3 regions of the Erwinia papayae genome follow, and region 2 is predicted to be linked to each of the others. Evidence: predicted binding sites of a transcription regulator. Region 2 holds the regulator's gene; each other region holds the start of a gene.
What was found. The regulator PhoB, encoded in region 2, activates phosphate uptake and scavenging genes when phosphate is short. The targets are predictions, from matches to a motif close to CTGTCATAAAACTGNCNNAT.
Positions count from the first base shown of each region.

Region 1: the regulator PhoB is predicted to act here: its motif matches at 4,375-4,394, upstream of pstS (phosphate ABC transporter substrate-binding protein PstS).
Region 3: the regulator PhoB is predicted to act here: its motif matches at 2,533-2,552, upstream of ugpB (sn-glycerol-3-phosphate ABC transporter substrate-binding protein UgpB).

Region 1 covers NZ_JBZCHT010000013.1:908,528-916,305, forward strand. Annotated here, with positions in the region: gene phoU (phosphate signaling complex protein PhoU) at 1-469, opposite strand, end outside; gene pstB (phosphate ABC transporter ATP-binding protein PstB) at 487-1,257, opposite strand; gene pstA (phosphate ABC transporter permease PstA) at 1,301-2,188, opposite strand; gene pstC (phosphate ABC transporter permease PstC) at 2,185-3,147, opposite strand; gene pstS (phosphate ABC transporter substrate-binding protein PstS) at 3,229-4,269, opposite strand; gene glmS (glutamine--fructose-6-phosphate transaminase (isomerizing)) at 4,517-6,346, opposite strand; gene glmU (bifunctional UDP-N-acetylglucosamine diphosphorylase/glucosamine-1-phosphate N-acetyltransferase GlmU) at 6,657-7,778, opposite strand, start outside.
Region 2 covers NZ_JBZCHT010000009.1:2,157,902-2,165,679, forward strand. Annotated here, with positions in the region: gene brnQ (branched-chain amino acid transport system II carrier protein) at 1-831, opposite strand, end outside; gene AC3RPL_RS15135 (cobalamin-independent methionine synthase II family protein) at 1,239-2,342, opposite strand; partial or broken gene phoR (phosphate regulon sensor histidine kinase PhoR) at 2,534-3,834, opposite strand; gene phoB (phosphate response regulator transcription factor PhoB) at 3,858-4,547, opposite strand; gene sbcD (exonuclease subunit SbcD) at 4,746-5,969, shown strand; gene AC3RPL_RS15155 (AAA family ATPase) at 5,966-7,778, shown strand, end outside.
Region 3 covers NZ_JBZCHT010000013.1:1,066,818-1,074,595, reverse strand. Annotated here, with positions in the region: gene ugpE (sn-glycerol-3-phosphate ABC transporter permease UgpE) at 1-163, opposite strand, end outside; gene ugpA (sn-glycerol-3-phosphate ABC transporter permease UgpA) at 160-1,047, opposite strand; gene ugpB (sn-glycerol-3-phosphate ABC transporter substrate-binding protein UgpB) at 1,119-2,438, opposite strand; gene AC3RPL_RS21005 (lysozyme inhibitor LprI family protein) at 2,640-2,987, opposite strand; partial or broken gene AC3RPL_RS21000 (DUF8812 domain-containing protein) at 3,057-3,658, opposite strand; gene AC3RPL_RS20995 (DUF8812 domain-containing protein) at 4,003-4,278, shown strand; gene AC3RPL_RS20990 (hypothetical protein) at 4,614-4,892, shown strand; gene livF (high-affinity branched-chain amino acid ABC transporter ATP-binding protein LivF) at 5,069-5,776, opposite strand; gene livG (high-affinity branched-chain amino acid ABC transporter ATP-binding protein LivG) at 5,778-6,545, opposite strand; gene AC3RPL_RS20975 (high-affinity branched-chain amino acid ABC transporter permease LivM) at 6,542-7,778, opposite strand, start outside.

The sequences.
Region 1 (7,778 bases), on a different contig from region 2:
TTTCGATGGCGGCGCTCAGATCCATTCGCGCAAACGCATCCAGCACATCATGCAGCATCTGGATGGTGTGGTAGCCCAGCGATTCCAGACTCACCAGTAACGGCTGATGCTGTTGACCAAACTTCTTCAGCGCGGTACGGCTGATTTTTTCCGCCACATCGCCAATACGTTCCAGCTCCGAGATGGTCTTGATAATCGCCATGACCAGACGCAGATCGCTGGCGGTAGGCTGGCGTTTGGCAATGATGCGCACACAGGCTTCATCAATCGACACTTCCATCATGTTGACCTTCTGGTCACCATCAATTACCCGCTGCGCCAGCTCACCATCCTGGTTATGCATTGCCACAATAGCGTCGGTCAGTTGCTGTTCCACCAGCCCACCCATGGTTAAGACCTGGGTACGGATATGCTCCAGCTCGGCGTTAAACTGCCCGGAGATGTGTTTATTCAGATTCAGGTTATCCATTTGCTTCTCCAGTCAACTCAACCATAACGGCCAGTAATGTAATCTTCGGTTTGCTTCTGATGAGGTTTGGTAAACAGCGTATCGGTATCGCTGAACTCAATTAGTTCGCCCAGATACATAAAGGCCGTGTGATCGGAACAGCGTGCAGCCTGCTGCATGTTATGTGTCACGATAACCACGGTGTAATCCTGTTTCAGCTCGGTGATCAACTCTTCAATACGCCCGGTAGAGATAGGGTCGAGCGCCGAACATGGCTCATCCAGCAGCAGGACCTCCGGGCGGATGGCAATACCACGCGCAATACACAAGCGCTGCTGCTGACCACCAGAGAGGCTGTAGCCGCTCTGATGCAGCTTATCCCTTGTTTCAGTCCAGAGCGCGGCTTTGCTCAACGCCCACTGGACGCGCTCGTCCATATCCGCCCTGGAGAGTTTCTCAAACAGACGAACGCCGAAAGCGATGTTGTCGTAAATGGACATAGGAAACGGAGTCGGTTTCTGGAATACCATGCCCACCCTGGCACGCAACAGCGCAATATCCTGACTGGCGGTGAGAATGTTTTCGCCATCCAGCAAAATTTCACCTTCTGCCCGTTGTTCCGGATAGAGGGAAAACATTTTGTTAAAGGTGCGCAGCAGGGTGGATTTACCGCAGCCCGACGGGCCGATAAAGGCCGTCACCTGGTTTTTAGCGATATCCAGATTAATGTTCTTCAGCGCGTGGAATTTTCCGTAGTAGAAGTTCAAATCCCGAACCTGAATCATCTTAGCGGAACTGTTATCAGCCATTCTCTTTCTCGCTTGTTTACGCCGCCACAGCCGCGCATCTCAATTAATGTTTACTTTTCGCGAAGATCACGCGCGCCAGAATATTCAGCAGCAGCACACAGACGGTAATCAGCAATACGCCAGCCCAGGCCAGACTTTGCCATCCGGCAAACGGGCTCATGGCAAATTTGAAAATGGTCACCGGCAGGTTAGCCAGTGGCTGCATCATATCCGTGCTCCAGAACTGATTGGACAACGAAGTAAACAGCAGCGGGGCTGTTTCGCCAGCGATACGCGCCACTGCCAGCAGAACACCGGTAAGAATGCCGGATATCGACGCCTTCAGGGTAATGGCAGAAATCATCTTCCACTTGGGTGTACCCAGTGCATAGGCTGCTTCACGCAGGCTGTCCGGCACCAGCCTGAGCATGTTTTCAGTGGTGCGAATAACAATCGGGATTTGCAACAGCGCCAACGCGACCACCCCGGCCAGACCAGAGAAGTGCTGCATACGGGCAACCACCAGCGTATAGACAAACAGCCCGACCACAATCGACGGCGCGGATAACAAAATGTCGTTAATAAAACGAACTACCTCCGCCAGCCAGGATTTACGGCCATATTCCGCCAGATAAATCCCCGCCATAATTCCCAGAGGGGTGCCAACTATAGTGGCCCAGAGGATCATCAGACCGCTGCCGACGATGGCATTTGCCAGCCCGCCACCGGCCGTATTGGGTGGCGGCGTATTTTCGGTAAACAACGCCAGGCTCATGCCATCAAAACCGCGCGTGACCGTGGCCCAGAGGATCCAAATCAGCCAGAACAGACCAAAAGCCATCGTCAGCATTGAAAGCGTCAGGGCAATACGATTTTTAAACCGCCGCCAGGCCTGCATTTTGCGACGAGAAGCGGCCAGTTCAGCCCGCGCCTGAAGTTCAAGAGTGGTCATGAACGCGCTCCTTCACTTTTCGCCAGTCTGAGTATCATCAGTTTGGAGCAGGCCAGCACGATAAAGGTGATCACAAACAGAATCAGCCCCAGCTCCATCAGTGCAGCCGTGTGAACGCCAGATTCAGCCTCGGCAAATTCGTTGGCCAGTGCGGAAGTGATGCTGTTGCCCGGCATAAACAATGAGGCGCTGTCGAGCTGATAGGTGTTACCGATGATAAAGGTTACCGCCATGGTTTCTCCCAGCGCACGTCCCAGTCCCAGCATTACGCCACCAATCACGCCATTTTTGGTGAACGGTAACACGATGCGCCAGATGACTTCCCAGGTGGTGCAACCGATGCCATAAGCTGACTCTTTCATCATCACCGGCGTCTGTTCGAACACATCACGCATGACCGAAGCAATGTAAGGGATGATCATAATCGCCAGGATAATCCCGGCAGCCAGGATCCCGATACCAAATGCCGGGCCGGAGAACAGTGCGCCAACAATCGGAATGTTCGACATCAGCTCGCCCAGAGTCGTCTGAAAATAAGTGGCAAACAGTGGAGCGAAGATAAACAGCCCCCACATGCCGTAAACGATGCTGGGAATCGCCGCCAGCAGTTCAATCGCCACGCCAAGTGGACGACGCAGCCAGTTGGGGGCCAGCTCCGTCAGAAACAGTGCGATACCAAAACTGACCGGGACTGCAATTATCAGGGCGATAAGTGAGGTGACAATCGTGCCGTAGATCGGCACCAGCGCGCCAAATTGTTCATTAGGGGCATCCCAGGTTTTGTTCCACAGAAAAGAGAAGCCGAACTTCTGAATGCTGGGCCAGGAAGAGAAGATGAGCGAAACAATAATGCCACCGAGCAGCAACAGAACAATCAGCGCAGCCAGCTTTACCAGCGCGCCAAAAATAATGTCGCCCTGTTTGCCGGGGGCTTTGAATGTTGGCCTTTTCGTAGCCATAAAATTCCCGATGTTAAAAGTGTCAGGGCGGCATTTCTGCCGCCCGGAAGTGAGAACCGAATCTGTCGCTCTCGTGAGAGCTTAGTATAATGCTTTACCGGAGCTGTCTTTGATACTGGTTTTCCAGGCGGCGCGGACCTGTTCAACAACCTGGTCGGGCAGAGAAGCGTAATCGAGGCTGCTGGTGGTTTTGCCACCGTTTTTGTATGCCCAGTCAAAGAATTTCAGTACCGCAGCGCCTTTCTCAGCGCTGGCCTGCTCTTTGTGCACCAGGATGAAGGTGGTGGAGGTGATTGGCCACGCATTGTCTCCCTTCTGGAAGGTCAGATCCTGCGCAAAGGACTGGCTCCAGTTTGCGCCTTTCGCCGCGTCACTGAAACTCTGCTCACCCGGTTCTACTGCTTTGCCATCGGCATCAAGAAGTTTGGTGTAAGCCAGATTGTTCTGTTTAGCGTAAGCGTATTCAACATAGCCAATTGGACCCGGGAGGCGTTGTACGAATGCCGCCACGCCATCATTGCCTTTACCGCCCAGCCCCGTCGGCCAGTTTACGGTATTGCCTTTACCTACCTTGCTGCTCCAGTCGCTGTTAACTTTAGACAGGTAGCTGGTGAAGACAAAAGAAGTGCCGGAACCGTCAGCACGGCGAACCACATTGATATTACTGTCTGGCAGTTTCACACCAGGGTTCAGTTTAGTAATCGCCGGATCGTTCCATTTTTTGATGGTCCCGAGGTAAATATCCCCTACGGTTTTTCCATCCAGAATCAGCTGACCTGACTTGATGCCAGGAATATTCACAGCCAGTACCACACCGCCAATGATGGTCGGGAACTGGAACAGACCGTTTTTAGCTAAATCATCCTCTTTCATTGGCGCATCTGAAGCACCAAAATCGACAGTTTTCACGATAATTTGCTTTACGCCACCGGAAGAACCAATGCCCTGATAGTTAACCTGTGCGCCGGTCGCTTTGTTATAGTCTGCCGCCCACTTGTTATAAACAGGCGCAGGAAAAGTGCCGCCTGCGCCGGTCAGGTTAGTCGCAGCGAATGCTGAAACAGCCGTCAGAGAAAGGGCGACGGCCACACAACGAGCGACGGTTTTTTGCATCAGTGTCATGTTCCCTCCAGTGGATTGAATGTCAGGCTTTATGCCGTTTTAGTATCAATAAGGATTGCTGCTGGAGGCAAAATAGGACAGTTTGATGACATTAAAATGTACGCTATATGACAGTTTTGTGACAATGAGCAACCCCGCGCAGCAGGGCAGTTCAGTATGGCAGGAGAGTAGAGAGAGCAGTAACGACATCCTCTCTGGCTGACAATCAGTAACGGGGCTGGTAAATCAGCCCCGTGTAACAGGCGACTTACTCGACGGTCACCGATTTGGCCAGATTACGTGGCTGATCGACATCCGTACCTTTGATTAACGCAACATGATAGGAGAGCAGTTGAAGCGGGACCGTATAGAAAATGGGGGCGATGATCTCCTCCACATGCGGTAACGAGACGATACGCATCCCTTCGCTGTTGCTGAACCCGGCATCCTGATCGGCGAAGACATACAGCAGGCCGCCACGGGCGCGCACCTCTTCAATATTCGACTTCAGCTTTTCCAGTAGCTCATTATTCGGCGCGATCACGATAACAGGCATGTCAGCATCAATCAGCGCCAGCGGACCATGCTTGAGTTCACCTGCGGCATAGGCCTCCGCATGGATATAGGAGATCTCCTTCAGCTTCAACGCCCCTTCCAGAGCGATGGGATACTGATCGCCACGGCCAAGGAACAGAGCGTGATGCTTATCCGAGAACTCTTCCGCCAGCGTTTCAATCAGCTTGTCCTGCGATAACATCTGCTCAATACGGCTTGGCAGAGCCTGAAGTCCGTGAACAATATCCTGCTCAATCTGCGGGTCCATCCCTTTCAGACGTCCCATTTTTGCCACCAGCATCAGCAAAACGGTTAACTGCGTGGTAAACGCTTTGGTGGAGGCAACGCCGATTTCCGTTCCGGCTTTGGTCATCAGCGCCAGATCGGACTCGCGCACCAGAGACGAACCCGCCACGTTGCAGATAGCCAGCGATCCCAGGTAACCCAGCTCTTTTGACAAACGCAGCGCGGCCAGTGTATCCGCCGTCTCTCCCGACTGAGAAAGCGTAATAAGCAGGCTGTTTTTGCGCACAGCAGATTTACGATAACGGAACTCAGAGGCAATCTCGACGTCGCAGGGCAGGTTTGCCAGTGCTTCAAACCAGTAGCGGGAAACCATACCAGAGTTGTAAGAAGTACCGCAGGCGACAATCTGAATATGCTCTACCTGACTGAGCAACTCGCTGGCATTTGGCCCCAGTTCAGAGAGACAAACTTCACCGTGGCTGAAACGCCCGTTAAGGGTGTTTTTAATCGCCATCGGCTGCTCGTAAATCTCTTTCTGCATATAGTGGCGATAAATGCCCTTGTCGCCCGCATCGTACTGCGCACTTGATTCAATTTCGCTACGCTGCACCTTCTCACCGCTGCGATCAAAAATCGCCACTTCGCGGCGGGTGACTTCAGCAATATCGCCTTCTTCCAGATAGATAAAGCGGCGGGTGACAGGTAAAAGAGCCAGCTGATCGGATGCAATAAAGTTTTCCCCTACGCCACGACCAATAACCAGCGGGCTACCAGAACGGGCAGCCACCAGCACTGATGGATCGCGACTGTCGAGGATCACCATGCCATACGCACCGCGAAGCTGCGGGACCACGCGCTGCACCACCTCACGCAACGAACCACCCTGCTGCTGCTCCCAGTGGGCCAGATGAGCGACCACTTCGGTATCCGTTTCTGAGGCAAAGTGATATCCACGAGCGATCAGCAACTGACGCAGTGGCTCATGGTTTTCAATGATGCCATTGTGCACGATGATGATGTGTTCGGAGATATGCGGATGGGCATTGGCTTCAGAAGGCTCACCGTGGGTTGCCCAGCGCGTGTGCGCAATGCCCGTTCCTCCTGCCAGAGGAGTACTCTCTGCCGCTTCTGCCAGTTTCTGTACCTTGCCAAGACGGCGAAGGCGGGTCACCTCACCTGCGGCGGTGACCACTGCCAGTCCGGCAGAATCATAACCGCGGTATTCAAGACGACGTAATCCTTCCAGCAGGATTTCAGCGATATCACGTTGCGCTACTGCACCTACAATTCCACACATATTGTTTTTCCTGAGAAAATGGCCTCTTGGCCATTAACCTTGTCTTCTGACCTGATTGTCCGGTCTTTGCCGGTTCCCCGAGCCTTGTAGAGAGTGGGGATTATTGTTATTTACCCTTAATAACTTCAGGTCGCTTAAATCAACGAGCATATCCCAGCCACTGAATTGCGTAAGCTTGCGGATTGACTCGCTGGCCTCATGATTTGACCTGATGGTCCATCACTGGACCCCGCGCTGACGCTGATTAAAAACAGATGCGCTTTCGTCCTGCCACCTGAGTTTTCGGGGTTTTACTGCTTTAGTGCAAAAACTATTTCTTCTTCACCGGACGCTGCCAGTCGGTTTTAAGATTTTGATCTTTCCGGTTATACAGCAGACCTTCTGCGGGAACGTCCTTCATCACCGTAGTGCCGGCTGCGATGGTGACTCCCGCAGCAACAGTAACAGGTGCCACCAACTGGGTGTCAGAGCCAACAAAGACGTTATCGCCAATCACCGTCAGCGACTTGTTGACGCCGTCATAATTGCAGGTGATGGTGCCGGCACCAATATTCACATTAGCACCAATTTCCGCATCGCCCAGGTAACTGAGATGACCCGCTTTCGATCCCTTACCCAAGGCAGCTTTTTTCATCTCAACAAAATTACCGACATGGGCACCTTCGGCCAGGACAGCGCCAGGACGCAGACGGGCGAAGGGACCAACCGTGCAGGCTGCGGCCAGCTCAGCATTTTCGAGTACGCTGTAGGGGCTGATTTCACAATCATCACCGATCCGGCAATTTTTCAGCACACAGCCGCTACCAATCTTAACGCGATTGCCCAACCTGACCAGACCTTCGATAATCACGTTGGTATCAATTTCCACATCACGACCACACTGTAACTCGCCCCGAAGGTCAAAGCGGGCGGGATCTTTCAGCATCACGCCATTCAACAGCAATTTTTCGGCCTGTTGAGCCTGATAAACACGCTCGAGGGTCGCCAGTTGCAAACGATTATTGACCCCGTCGGCTTCACAAAGGTGGGAGGGCTGCACCGTTTCTGTTTTTCGACCTTCCAGATGAGCAAGCGCAATAATATCCGTGATGTAATATTCGCCCTGTGCATTATGGTTGTTCAGCTTGCTCAGCCAGCGTTTCAGATCCGCACCGTTGGCCAGTAAAATGCCGGTATTAATTTCACGGATGTCCAGCTGTTCCGGTGTGGCATCTTTCTGCTCAACAATTCCTACTACCGCGCCATTCTCGCGGAGAATACGGCCATAACCAGCGGGGTTATCCAGTATCACCGTAAGCAGCGCGATTCCACCTTCTGGCTTCGCATGGTGCAGTCGTTTTAGTGTTTCTGGCGAAATTAACGGCACATCGCCGTACAGCATCAGAATGTCTTCATCATCAGAAAAGTAAGGCGCAGCCTGCTGCATGGCATG
Region 2 (7,778 bases):
ACTGCCGAAGGTCTGTTGCACATAAGCATGGAGGATCGCCGCGCCGTTGGCGCTCTGACTGACAATTGAGGCGCTGCCCGAACCCAGTCTGAACAGGGTCAGGTAAACCAGCGTCAGGCCAATCCCGGCAATCAGCCCGGCAATAATGGTGTAACGGGTCAGCAGTGACGATTCACTGACGCCGCGTGAGCGAGCGGTATTGACGATAACGATACCAAACACCAGTGCGCCCAGGGTGTCCATAGTCAGATAACCATTGACGAACCCGCTGGAGAATGCGGCATGTTGATACTCTTCTGTCGCCGGGGCCAGGCCACCAGCAGGCCACAGCAGCGCGGCAATACCCAGCACCGCCAGTGCCACAATTTTCAGCGGCGCAAGGAAATGACCGACGGTATCCAGCAACTTGCCGGGGTAAAGCGAGATGCCAATAACCAGCACAAAATAGATAAGGCTGTAGATCAACAGTGGCAGTGCGGTGTCGCCGGTCAGTGGGGCAATACCGACTTCAAAGGAAACCGTTGCCGTACGCGGTGTGGCAAACAGTGGGCCAACGGCCAGGTAGCAGACGGTTGCCAGCACAATTCCTGCGGTCTTACCGATGGGCGAGCTGAGCGCGTCAATTCCCCCACCCACGCGGGCCAGCGCAATCACGGTGATCACCGGCAGCCCCACTGCGGTAATCAGAAAGCCGGCCGCCGCAACCCACACGTGCTCACCAGACTGGATACCCACCATCGGCGGGAAAATAATGTTACCGGCACCGACGAACAGAGCGAAGGTCATAAAGCCCAGTGCGATGATGTCTTTGAAAGTTAGACGATTACTCATAAGCAGCGGATTAACCTGTTACTGGTGTTAGTGAAAACGTCATGTCAGCGTCACCCCTGTGCGCACTAAAAATACTGGCCCGGCCAGCCGCCACAGCCTGATGTTCTGGTCCAGTGTCACTTACCAGCGGATTTGCGCTGATTATGATCTTTTTTCAGGGGGAAAACGGAAAAACGGCGCTAAGTAAACCGTTTATAGCGGAGAAAGGCAAGGCGGGATCGGGAAAGCAGAATGATATAGCGTAAAAAAACGTCCAGCCAGTTCATCAGTTCAGTTTATAAGCCAGAACCCTTAGATGATGTGTATTTTTTCTGAGCAGGGGTAGTGCAATTTATGCAAAAAAAGAGGATTAGCTGCACAAAAAGCGCGCTTTCGCACGCTTTTTACCGTAATTCACGCAAAACGCATCACCAGACTTCGCTGGCAATATCGGTCACCAGACGCAGCTTAGCCCACTGCTGTTGCTCAGTGAGGCTGTTGCCCTCTTCGGTGGAGGCAAAGCCACACTGCGGGCTGAGGCAAATCTGCTCGAGGCTGACGTATTTCGTGGCTTCAGCAATACGCTTTTTGACGCTTTCAGGATCTTCCAGCTCGCCATTTTTGGTGGTGATCAACCCCAGCACCACCTGCTGCCTGCCGGGTTTAATAAAGCGCAGCGGCTCGAAACCGCCGGAACGTTCATTGTCATACTCCAGGAAGAACGCATCGACATTGACGCTGCCAAACAGAATGTCGGCCACCGGCTCGTAGCCGCCTTCAGAAATCCAGGTGGAGCGAAAATTTCCCCGGCAGACGTGCAGCCCGATGGTCAGATCGTCGGGTTTACCTTCCAGCGCCTTATTCAGCACCTGTGCATAGGTGCTCGCCAGCTGCTGCGGGTCGTCCCCACGTTCGCGGATCTGACGCTGCTGATCCTCAGAGCACAGATAGGCCCAGACGGTGTCATCCAGTTGCAGATAGCGGCAGCCAGCCGCGTAAAAGGCATGAATTGCAGCACGATACGTCAGCGCCAGGTCGTGGAAATAGTCCCGCAAATCAGGATAAACCGTGGCGTCAATCATCTTACGGCCACCACGAAAATGCAGCACGCTGGGGCTGGGGATGGTCATTTTGGCAATGGCATTACCGCTGATACTTTGCAGGTAACGAAAATCTTCCAGCATCGGATGATCGCCAAAACCCAGCCTGCCGGTCACCTTCACTCCACGCGCTTTCGTCTGGATACCGTTAAACTGGATACCCTGCTCCGCTTCGTAAGGCTCCACGCCCTCCAGGCCATCAAAGAAATCAAAATGCCACCATGCCCGACGGAATTCCCCATCGGTCACCACGTTGAGTCCACAGGCGCGCTGCTGCGTCACCACCTCGCGGATCGCTTCATCCTCGATACGCCGCAGGGCCACCGCATCAATTTCCCCCCGCTGGAACTGCTCGCGAGCCTGCTTTATCGCAGGCGGACGAAGGAAACTGCCGACCACTTCGGCACGATATCTGGCTGAATCTCTCTGCATTCTGCTCACTCCTGGCCTGCGCATACCACGCATCATGGTTAAAATAGTTTCGCTAAGTTACTTCAGGACTTCCGGATGTCCACATGGCTAAAAAGAATGTCACGCCGCGCGTTTAGCGGCAAACGAGGAAATTTCATCACAGATGAAAATTTTTCACTCTCCGGGTGAGAAGCCCACTTGATAGTGACTTCTCACTCTGCCGGATGCGGGCTGACAATCATTCCCGGCGGCAGCAGGAAACTGAAGCAGGTCTCTTTACCCGGCTGACTGACAATCTTCAGCCGGGTGTGGTGATGCGAGAGCGCGTGTTTGACGATAGCCAGTCCCAGGCCACTGCCGCCGGTCCGCCGTGAGCGGGCCTTGTCAACGCGATAGAAGCGCTCGGTCAGGCGCGGATATGTTCAGGGGCAATGCCGGGGCCGTTATCGCAGACGCGAAACAGAGCACCCTGCGCTGTTTTCAGCCAGGCAATCTCCAGCCGCGTCCCTTCCGGCGTATGGTTGACCGCGTTATACACCAGATTGGAGATAGCGCTCTGCAACTGCTCCTCGTTACCCAACACCCGCAGATGCGCATCGGTTTGGAAATGTATCTCATGACGTCCCTGACTCAGCGTCTCCGCTTCGCGCTGCAACAGTTGCAGCATCGCCGGGACATCAACCTGCTGATGGAGATCCAACGCAGGCGCGGCCTCAATGCGGGAAAGCGTCAGCAGCTGTTTTACCAGGCCGTCCATACGACGCGTCTGCTCCTGCATGGTATGGACCGCCTTGTCGCGCAGCGGCCCGGCCATGCCGTCGCCGGTCATCATCTCCAGATAGCCCTGTAACACTGTCAGCGGCGTGCCTAGCTCATGGCTGACGTTGGCAAAGAAGTTGCGGCGGGAACCTTCCAGCTGATGCATCTGCGTCATGTCGCGCGACACTAACAGCCACTGCCCTTCGCTGTAGGGCATCACCCGAAATTCCAGGTGCCGTTGATTGTTCAGCACCAGCGTCAGCGGACGCGAAAAATCCCGCTGGCGAAGGTAGCGGGCAAACTCAGGATAACGCAGCAGATTGAGGATATTCTGGCCATTGTCTTCCGGCCAGCGCAGCCCAAGCAGCTGCTGTGCCAGGCCGTTGCACCAGAAGATGATGCCTTCCTCGGTGGTCAGTACCAGCGCATCCGGCAGCGACTCCGCGCCACTGCGAAAGCGTCTGATCAGATTACCCAGTTCACGCCGACGACGACGGTTGCGCACCTGCATCTGATACAGGCCATAAAAGAGGGGTTCCCAGCTGCCATGTCCGGCCGGGGGAGTCATACTGCGGTCAACCCACAACCAGTGCGATAAGCGCAGCAGGTTAAAATAGTGCCAGCCCAGCAGCGCCAGCAGGGCAACCGGCAGCAGCCAGGCAAGGTAACCCGTCAGCCACCCGATAATCAGCGCGGGCAGGCAGACGAGCAGCAGCTCCAGCAGTAATTTCTTCCAGGAGAGGCGTTCCAGCAAGATGAAGACTCCAGTGCAAACGATCAGTAACGTGCTGAGAAACGGTAACCTGTCCCGCGAACCGTTTGTACCATGCGATCGTGCCCGCTGACCTCAAGCGCTTTGCGTAAGCGACGAATATGCACATCAACGGTGCGATCTTCGACGTACACGTTAGTGCCCCAGACGTGATTAAGCAACTGTTCACGGCTGTAGACCCGCTCCGGATGGGTCATAAAAAAGTGCAGCAGCTTATACTCGGTTGGCCCCATCTCCAGCGGCTGCGTTTCTGACATCACCCTGTGTGAGGAGGGATCGAGACTCAGTCCCTGTATTTCAATCACCTCTTCCACCGCCATCGGTGAAATACGGCGCATCACCGCTTTAATGCGGGCAATCAGTTCCTTCGGCGAGAACGGCTTGGTGATATAGTCATCCGCGCCCACTTCCAGCCCCCGCACGCGGTCCTCTTCTTCACCACGGGCCGTCAGCATCATCACCGGAATATCACGGGTCATCGCTTCGCGCTTCAGGTGTTTAATAAACTGAATACCTGAGCCACCCGGCAGCATCCAGTCCAGCAGGATCAAATCAGGCCAGGGTTCAATCAGCTGACTGACCGCACTGTCATAATCTTCCGCTTCGACGGGTTGATAGTCATTTTGCTCCAGCACAAAACACAACATCTCACGGATTGGGGCTTCATCTTCTACCACCAGAATGCGCTTAGCCATTATTGCTCCTGCTGCTGTGACCGGATGTCACGGGATTTGCGGCGTCATTATGCGTCAGTTTTATGACAGTTTTATGAAAAAAGCACCCATCAGTCCGCGTTTTCGACATCCTGTTTACGCCAGGTCTGCCTTTGCCGCTGGGGTTTTTGCCAGCTCTGTTTATAATCGTCAGCTCTGCTTATGCACAGAAGGGATACCATGCGCGTCATTCATACCGCCGACTGGCATCTGGGCCAGTTTTTCTACACCAAAAGTCGGGCTGCCGAACATCAGGCCTTTCTTGACTGGTTGCTGTTGCAGGTGGCAGAACGGCAGGTGGCAGCGATTATTGTCGCCGGGGATATTTTTGATACCGGGTCGCCACCCAGCTATGCCCGCGAACTGTTCAATCGCTTTATCGTCAGCCTGCAAGCCAGCGGATGCCAGCTGGTGATCCTTGGCGGGAATCACGATTCGGTGGCGGTGCTTAATGAATCCCGCGAGCTGCTGAGCTGTCTGAATACGCGGGTGATTGCTGCGGCTGCCGAACATCCCGACGATCAGGTGTTGCTGCTGACCGACCGCAACGGCCAGCCGGGCGCGCTGCTGTGTGCTATCCCTTTTTTACGTCCGCGTGACATCACCACCAGCCAGGCAGGCCAGTCTGGCCATCAGAAGCAACAATCCCTGCTGGAGGCCATCACCCATCATTACCAGCAATGCTGGCAGGCCGCGCAGCAACAACGCCAGGCGCTGGGGCTGGCGCTGCCGATCATCGCCACCGGCCACCTGACCACCGTCGGCGTGACGAAAAGTGACGCCGTACGTGATATTTACATCGGCACGCTGGACGCTTTCCCCGCGCAGGCCTTTCCCCCCGCTGACTATATTGCGCTGGGGCATATTCATCGTGCTCAGCGCATTGCCGGTACGGAGCATATCCGTTACAGCGGCTCGCCCATTCCGCTCAGTTTTGACGAGCTGGGCAAAGAGAAAAGCGTTTTTCTGGTGGCGTTCGCAGAAGGCAAGTTGAGCCAGGTAGAGCCGCTGACCATTCCGCCGTTCCAGCCAATGCAGATGATTAAAGGGACGCTGGAGGAAATTGCACAGCAGCTGGCCGCCCTTCAGCCGCCGCCGGAGGGGAAAACCATCTGGCTGGATATCGAAGTGGTCACCCGCAGCTGGCTGAACGATTTGCAGCGGCGGATTCAGGAGATGACGCAGGATCTGCCCGTCGAGGTGGTGTTACTGCGTCGCAGTCGTGAACAGCGCGAGCAGACCATTGCGCGTCAGCACAACGAAACCCTGAGTGAGCTCAGCGTAGAGGAGGTGTTCAGTCGTCGCCTGGCAAGTGAAGAGGAGGCCGGACCGGACAAGCTGGCCCGCGTCACCGCGCTGTTTCAGCAGACGCTGGCAGAAATTGATGACGAGGAACAGCCATGAAAATCCTGACGCTGCGCTTTAAAAATCTCAACTCGCTGAAAGGCGAATGGAAAGTGGATTTCACCGCTGAACCCTTTGCCAGCAATGGCCTGTTTGCCATCACCGGCCCGACCGGAGCGGGAAAAACCACCCTGCTGGACGCTATTTGCCTGGCGCTGTATCACGAAACCTCACGGCTGGGAAAACTGTCGCAGAGCCAGAATGACCTGATGACCCGCGACACGGCAGAGTGTCTGGCGGAAGTGGAGTTTGAAGTAAAAGGCGTCGCCTGGCGGGCATTCTGGAGCCAGAGCCGGGCACGGGGCGCGCCGGACGGTAATCTTCAGGCACCGCGCGTTGAGCTGGCACGCTGTGCCGATAATCAGATCGTTGCCGACAAAGTGAAAGACAAGCTGGAGATGCTGACCGCGCTGACCGGCCTGGATTTCGGACGCTTCACCAAATCGATGATGCTGTCACAGGGGCAGTTTGCCGCCTTCCTCAACGCCGATGCCAACAGCCGCGCCGAACTGCTGGAGGAGCTGACCGGAACAGAAATCTATGGTCGCCTGTCCGCCAGCGTGTTCGAACGACATAAAAACGCCCGCCAGGCGCTGGAAACCCTGCGCGCTCGCGCAGGGGGCATGGCTCTGCTGGACAACGAACAGCAGCAGGTACTGAGCGACCAGCTGGCACAACGACTTTCCGAAGAGCAGGTACTCACTTCTCAACATCAGCGCCAGCAGCAACTGTTGCAGTGGCAGCAGCAGTGGCAACTCGCCCTCCAGGCCGTCACGGCGGCAGAGCAGGCTTCCCGCCAGGCGGAAAACGCCTGGCAACAGGATCAACCGCAGCTGGATAAGCTGAAACGCGCCGAACCCGCCGAAAAGCTCCGGCCACTCTGGCAGCAGCAGCAACAGCAGCAGCAGGACTGGCTGGCGTTACAGCAGCAGCAGCGCCTCACCCGGCAACAGCAGGAACAGCAGCAGTCACTGGATGTCCTGACCTCGCAGCTGAAAACCGCGAACGAAACACGCAGCCAGCATGAGCACCTGCGTCAGCAACAGGAGACGCTAATCGCCGAGCGCGTACTGCCGCTGGATAACCGCATCAGCGCGCTGGAGCAGCAAAGCGAAATGCTGGCGAAAGAAGTGAGTGAGTACCAGCATTCGCTCACAGAGCAACAGAAAAAATCCCAACACAATCAGCAGGTGCAGCAGGAGAAACGGGCACAGCAGCAGCAACAGCAGCAGTGGCAGCAGCAACATGCGTCTTTCGCCCACTGGGGAGAGGCTTTGCCGCTGTGGGCCGCGCGTTTTGAGCAGCTGCAACAGAGCGAAGCCGTACTGAACCGGCATCAGCATCAGCTCAGCGGGCAGCAGCAACGCCTCGCGCAGCGACAGCAGCAGGAGCGCGATCTTGAACAGCAGGCCCTGCCGAAAAAGCAGGCGCTGGAACAGGCACAGCAGCAGTACGCCGAAGCCGAAAAACACCTTCAGGCCTCAGAGCAGCAGCAGACCGAAGAACAGTTGCAGGCCCGGGTCAGCCACTTCAGCCAGCAGCGACCACTGCGGCAGGCGCTGGCGCTGCTGCTGCCCCAGTGGCAACAGCTTATGCAACTCAGTCAGCGGGTACTTACCAGCAAGCAGGAGATCGGGCAGCAAATCCAGCAGGCGGAGCAGCAGTTAATTACGCTGCGCAGCGACTGGAAAGAGAAATACCAGCATCAGCAGGATGTGGAAAAACGCCTCCAGCTGGAGCAGCGCATTGCCGATCTCGAACAGCATCGTGCCCTGCTGGAACCGGGGCAGCCCTGCCCGCTGTGTGGAT
Region 3 (7,778 bases), on a different contig from region 2:
ACAAATAGCGGCCAGGGATCAACGTCATGGGCACCTGAAACACCTCGCTATTACTCAGCGTGGCCGCGACAAAGGCAACCCACAATGGGAACAGCACCGTCAGTATCCCCAGCACCAGCATGATATGACTGAAAATATCCAGCCCGCGTCGGTTTTCAATCATTGGTAACGCACCCTTTTTTCAACGTAGCGGAACTGGACAACCGTCAGAATAATCACCAGTACCATCAGCACCACTGACTGCGCCGAGGATGAGGAGAGACCCAGACCCGCGAAGCCCTCGCGATAAATTTTATAAATCAGGGTGGTGGTCGACTGCACCGGGCCGCCGCCGGTTGCCGCATCAATCACCGGGAAGGTGTCAAAGAAGGCGTAAACCACATTCACGACCATCAGAAAGAAGCCAACTGGCGTTATCAGCGGCAGTGACAGCTGGAAAAAGCGGCGTACCGGACCGGCACCATCAATGGCAGCCGCTTCGATAAGTGATTTTGGGATCGACTGGAGTGCGGCAAAGAAAAACAGAAAGTTGTAGCTCATCTGTTGCCAGACCGAAGCCAGCACCACCAACAGCATCGCCTGCCCGCTGTTCTGGGCGTGATTCCAGCTGTAGCCCGCCTGTGCCAGGAAATGGGTAATCAATCCCTGGCCGGGGCTGAACAGAAACATCCACAGTACGGCGGCGACAGCAGGAGCAACCGCATAAGGCAGTAAAAACAGCGTCTGATAAAGGCGTTTCAGGCGCAGGACATAGTCGACCAGCGCGGCAAAAAACAACGAAATCACCAGTCCCACCATCGTCACCAGCCCGCTGAACACCAGGGTTGTGCGAAAGGAGTCGAGATAGTATTGATCGTCGGTCAGGCGCAGGAAGTTTTCCAGACCCACGAAGCTGCTGGACAGGCCAAAAGGATCGACACTTTGCACCGAATACCACAATGCTTCTCCGGCGGGCCAGAGAAAAAAGACCAGGGTAATCAGCAGCTGCGGCAACATCAGCAGATAAGGCAGCCAGCGTGAACGAAAAACGGGGCGGGAAGAAGACATAACGGGCACTCTTAACGGCCGACGGCACCCCCTGCCCCGGCGAACAGGTCGCAGGGGCAGGAGATCCGGGCTTACTGTTTCACCGATTGTTGAAAACGACGCAGCAGCAGATTGCCACGGCTCACCGCGTTATCCAGCGCGACCTGAGGCGTCAGCGATCCCGTCCAGACCCCTTCCAGCTCCTCATCTATTACCGCGCGAATCTGCGGCATGTTGCCCAGACGCATTCCTTTGGTGAACGGCAACGGCGGCTTGTTCAGCATCTGGCGGGTGGCGGTATCCGCACCAGGATTCTTATCATAGAAGCCCTGTTGACGGGTCAGCTGATATGCCGCCGTCGTGACGGGCAGATAGCCGGTTTTTTGGTGCCATTCTGCGGCAATCTCAGGCCGGGCGAGGAACTGCATAAATTCAGCTACCCCTTTGTAGGTCGCCGCATCTTTACCCTTAAATACCCAAAGGCTGGCACCGCCAATCAGCGCATTTTGCGGCGCATTTGGCACGCTGGCATCGTAAGGCATCATTCCCACGCCATAGTTGAATCTGGCGTAGTGACGGATATCTGCCAGCGAACCGGAAGAGGCGGTGGTGATGCCGCAGTCGCCGTTGTAGAACTTGGCAGTGGACTTATCCTTGCGGCCAAAGTAGGTGAAATCCCCTTTTTTATTCATATCGGCCAGCATCTGGATATGGCGGACCTGAACCGGCTGATTGAACTCCAGCACTGCATCGGTGCCGTCAAAGCCATTGTTTCTGGTCGCCACCGGCAGACCATGCCAGGCGCTGAAGTTTTCGATCTGGATCCAGCCCTGCCAGCCGCTGGCATAACCGCATTTCATACCGGCTTTGCGCAAGGCTGCGGCATTGCTCTGAAGTTCCTGCCAGGTTTTGGGAGGCTGGTCAGGATTCAGTCCGGCCTTTTTGAAGGCGTCTTTGTTGTAATACAGCACCGGCGTAGAGCTGTTGAACGGCTGTGAAATCAAATGACCGCTGGCATCGCTGTAATAGCCTGCGACGGTCGGGACAAACTGAGATTCATCAAGACTGATGCCCGCGTTTTTGAATACCTCATGCACCGGCACAATCGCTTTTGAAGCCATCATGGTGGCGGTGCCGACTTCATAAACCTGAAGAATAGCGGGCGCTCTACCGGCACGCACTGCGGCGATGCCACCGGCCAGGCTTTGCTCGTAGTTGCCTTTATAGGTCGGTACAACTTTGTAATCCGGGTGAGTGTCATTAAAGCGTTTCGCCAGGGAATCGACTTCCACGCCCAGCTCGCCCTCCATAGAGTGCCAGAATGGGATCTCGGTGACCGCCAGCGCGTGGCTGCTGAAAGTCAGCCCTAAGAGGGCAGCGAGTGTGGTTTTGCGCAGTAAGAAGGATGTCATGTCGGTTTCCTGTACCCGGTGTTGTTCGCGCGCAAGGGCGCAATATTGTCCGGCAAGCAACATGACATGTAAAAATGACGGAAAAATAGCAGGTCTGTGACAGTGATATGACATGCGGATGACGGAGCGCATCGCCGTCATTAAGCGGGTGGGTGAATGTGCGGGTATACCGCTGTCGCTAAACGCTCCTTTTCGCCTTAATTATTCGAAATCATACGTTTTGTAGAAATCAATTCTTTGCCGGTAAAAATTAATCATGCACTGGCTGTAAATTCCCTGATAAGCGGGCGAGTCTTTAATCAGCTGGCTTGCAAAGGCAAAACATTCATTTCTGATATAACCGTCATGGAATTTTTTCGCTTTACTGATTCCATTTATAACGTCGTCATAATTTATAAAATCTTTTTTGTTTAAGTTGATGTTTTTAATAAAAGCAGTGTATGCATTATTATATTCTATTTTCTTTTCCATTTCTGAAGAGTGTAAACAGGCAGACACTTTTTTAACAGGTGAAATATTCAGATAGCGCTTACTATCATCGTTTTGCATGATAAGATCTGAGGATAATACCGGGAAAGACATTATCGAAAAAATAAAGATAATGACTAAATATTTCATTTATCGTTTATCTCTTAGTGCATCTAATCTTCTTATATAACGATCCTGACCATAACGATTATTAATCTTATTTAAAACACTTATATCATTATTGATCTTATTTTCCTGAAAGTAGGAAATATAACTTTTCGTCATAGCCCCCTGATACAGCATATCAACGAAGACTTCTCGCAGTTCCGGCGTGAGGTTATTCCAGCTAACAGAGCCTTGTTTGCGCCACGAATTGTAGAAACGCATGGCATTGTGAACGTACTCTGGATATACAATTTCAAACAATCTTAATTGCTGAACTTCAGTTATTTCCTTAATTGAATTTCGATTGATCCTGACAAAATCGCTAGCCAGACAGTGAGTTATTTTGGCACCTCCTGCTATTTTTTCAGCCTGCTCTTTTGGAATACCTGCCATCAAAAGCTTGTGTAATACCTCGCTTTTGTACGATTTACAAAATCATACCCACGACCATTAGTTACTCCTGATCTGTTATTAATACAATCATCCATGTTACCTGGCCAGTGAATCTTACGTGAATAGTATCTGCTACCACGAAAATTATTACCTTCTGCTCTGAACGTTAACAATCCTTCTTTTGGCTCCAGCATAGCCTGTCTTCCCTGCTGTATTTCACCATCAAGCGCAACGCCAGGACCTTATACACCTTTAGTTATTTGATATGTAATCTCAATCACCGAATGGTTTTTTCCTTGTTAAAAAAATTTTTTTACAGGTAATTTTTTGCTTATAGAAATTGTGATGAAAATAAACATAAACTTTGCTGTAACGGCAAAGACACTTTATTTTAAATAAGGAGTTGATGAAAATGGGACCACAGAAAGGACTGTTCACTTTCAGGGCCGACGGTAATAATATATCAAAAAACCGCTATTATTCCCGAAAAATACACTGACCAGGGAACACCTCCTGGTGCAGTGCTTATGGCTCCGGTGTGACTATCGGACGTGGTTATGATATGAAGTATAGATCTTCTGCCGAAATAATACATGATTTGACTTACTCTGGAATACCATATAAACATGCTGTACAGATTGTAGAAGGCGCGAAAAAGAGTCATTGCAGCGCAGATAAATTTGTAAAAAACCATGTAAATTTAATTGATGAAATAACTGAATTGCAGCAGGTCAGGCTTTTTGAAATCACCTATCGTAGATATATCAGTGAGTCCATCTCTTTTTACGTAAAGTATAAAAAAATGATTCAGTAAGCTGGGACAAACTGGATCAAACGCTTAAAGATATTTTTATCGACATGAAATATCAGTGTGCACTGGATTTTAGAATGGTTCCGATTTTCGGATTAAATAATAATAAAATCATTAAATTAATAAAAAGTAAAAATTCACTGTCAGACCATGAGGCAGCAAGAGGTCGTATTCAGTATATTCAGCAGGGCATCAGAAAATGAAGAAAATTACGCAGATATGGCTGATGATGATTTTTTTTCACCAGTGCCGGTTCAACATCAGCTGAAAATAATAATGTTGCTAATTCCACTCACTGCCAGAAACTTATCCACTCAGTGGAAGTCATGGATTGCCTGATGGATACCTCAAGTGAATTGAAAATTGAATATAATCATTCATTCGACGAATTTATAAAAAAGATAAATGCTCCGGATAAAAAACCTTATGACCGGTCGCAATTAACACAAAAAGTGCGAAAAGCAAAAAATGGATGGGATCTTTATCTGAAAAACGAATGTGAGGCTGAAGCCCTTGTTTATGAAAAGGACAGCGTGGGCTACATCACTACTTACCATGAGTGTTTAAGTGTAAAACTAAGAGACAGAATTTCTTATTACAGAAACAATCAGTATTAACAGAGCATTTAGCCAGCAACAGACTGATTGACCTGCAATCCGACAGGGTATCACTGAGCAATGTTCTCACTACATTAATGTGGGTCAGCCAGCTACACCTGTTCGATGGTGATATGTGGTGAACACCAGCAGCCGACGAAAATCCGGAGCCAGAAACCGGCCCCGGACGTGAAGTACTATCCCCCCAGATAAGCGCTGCGCACCGCTTCATTCGCCAGCAGCGCATCACCGGTATCTTCCAGCACCACATGACCGTTTTCCAGCACGTAGCCACGGTCGGCCAGTTTCAGTGCCTGGTTGGCGTTCTGCTCAACCAGGAAAATGGTCATCCCCTCCTGGCGCAGCTGCTCAATGGTGTCAAAAATCTGCTGGATAATAATCGGCGCAAGCCCCAGCGATGGCTCATCCAGCAGCAATAAACGCGGTTGACTCATCAGCGCACGGCCTATTGCCAGCATCTGTTGTTCGCCACCGGACATGGTGCCGGCACGCTGCACCCGACGCTCGTAAAGACGTGGAAACAGCTCGTAAACATCTTTGATGCGCGTCTGATACTGCTGCCGATCGGCAAAGAAACCGCCCATTGCCAGGTTCTCTTCCACCGTCATGCGGGAAAATACCCGCCGACCTTCCGGAACAATGGCGATCGCCTCGCGCATGATACGCGCCGTTTGCCAGTCGGTTATCACTTTGCCGTCAAAGCTGATGGTGCCTTCGCTGGCGCGTGGCTCACCACAAAGCGTACCAAGAATGGTGGTTTTTCCGGCACCGTTGGCACCAATCAGCGTCACTATTTCACCCTGATTGATATGCAGGCTGACGTTATGCAGCGCCTGAATCTTGCCGTAATGCGCGCTGACATTTTGCAGAGAGAGCATGGTCATCTTATGCCTCCCCTAAATAGGCGCGGATCACATCCGGATTGTTACGGATAGCCTCCGGTGTGCCCTGAGCCAGCGGCGTTCCCTGATTAACCACATAAATGCGGTCTGAAATACCCATGACCAGTTTCATATCGTGTTCAATTAGCAATACCGAGACGTTATGTTCGCCTCTCAGTTCAGCGATCAACTCATCCAGTTCGTGCGTCTCTTTCGGGTTAAGCCCCGCCGCCGGTTCGTCCAGCATCAGGATCTCTGGCTGGGTTACCATGCACCGGGCAATCTCCAGACGACGCTGCTGCCCGTAGGCCAGATTACCCGCCTGACGATTGGCAAGCTCCAACAGGCCCACACGCTGCAACCAGCTGGCAGCCCTGTCAAGCGCTTCACTTTCTGCTTTACGGAACCCCGGAGTTTTCAGCAATCCGGCGAACACGCCACTTTTCAGATGCTGATGCTGTGCCACTAACAGGTTTTCAATCACCGTCATTTCACGGAACAGACGGACATGCTGGAAGGTGCGCACAATGCCCATGCGGGCAATTTTCTGGCCTGGCAATCCTGCCAGCTGCCGATCGCGCAGTGTGATGCTGCCACCCGTCAGGCGATAGAAACCGGTCAGACAGTTAAACACCGTCGTTTTACCTGCACCGTTTGGTCCGATCAGCGAAACAATTTCCCGCTCTCTTAATTCCAGCTCAACGTTGTTAACGGCGAGCAGGCCGCCAAAGCGCATCATCAGGCCATTTACGGCCAGTAAAGGCTGGATCATGGCTGCTCTCCTTTTTCCACATCTTTCAGCTTCAGATGCGGACGTTTCATCGGCAACAGTCCCTGTGGCCGCCAGATCATCATCAGCACCATCAGGGCACCTAGCACTAACATGCTGTATTCATTCAGATCGCGCATCAGCTCGCGGGAAACCACCAGCAGAATGGCGGCAAGGATCACCGCAAACTGCGATCCCATGCCGCCCAGAACAATAATCGCCAGCACAAATGCCGACTCAGCAAAGGTGAAGGATTCCGGGCTGACGAAGCCCTGACGCGCGGCAAAAAGAGATCCGGCAAAACCGGCAAAGGCCGCACTGATGGTGAATGCTGTCAGCTTGATGCGGGTAGGGCTGAGGCCAAGCGAACGGCAGGCAATCTCATCTTCACGCAGTGCTTCCCAGGCCCGACCCAACGGCATACGCAGCAGACGATTGATCACAAACAGGGTGACCACCACCAGCAACAACGCCACCATGTAGAGGAATATGATGCGATCGCTGGGGTTATAGGCCAGACCAAAGAAGTTACTGAAGGTATCCCAGCCGCCGTCACGCACGCTGCGGTTAAATTCCAGGCCAAACAGCGACGGTTTCGGGATCTGGCTGATGCCGTTCGGACCGCCAGTGATATCCGTGTTATTCAGCAACAGAATTCGGACAATCTCACCAAAGCCCAGGGTCACAATCGCCAGATAGTCTCCGCGCAGGCGCAGTACCGGAAAGCCCAGTAGCAAACCAAACAACGCCGCCACCAGACCGGCCAGCGGCAAACACTGCCAGAAACCCAGACCGTAATAGTGATTCAGCAAGGCAAAGGTATAAGCGCCAATGGCATAGAATCCGCCGTAGCCCAGCACCAGCAGACCGGAAAGCCCGACCACCACATTCAGACCCAGGCCCAGCATCACGTAGATGAGCGTCAGCGTGGCAATGTCCACCGTGCCGCGAGAAACCAGGAAGGGCCAGATGACAGCAGCGATAACCAGCGCCAGCAGCAGCATTTTTTGCTTTAACGTCGAACCATCAATTCCCGGCAAAACCATCGCCGGACCAGAGATCCCCTTCAGACTGCGCTGTAACAGAGGCCGCAACAGCTGGAAAATAAATACCACCGCGCAGCCGCCCGCAATCCAGTTCCAGCGAACACTGCCCGCGTTGTGAACCACCAGCTGCGTTCCGTCCAGATTCAGACGCATTCCCATAAAGAATGCCGCCAGCACCAGCAGCATCAGC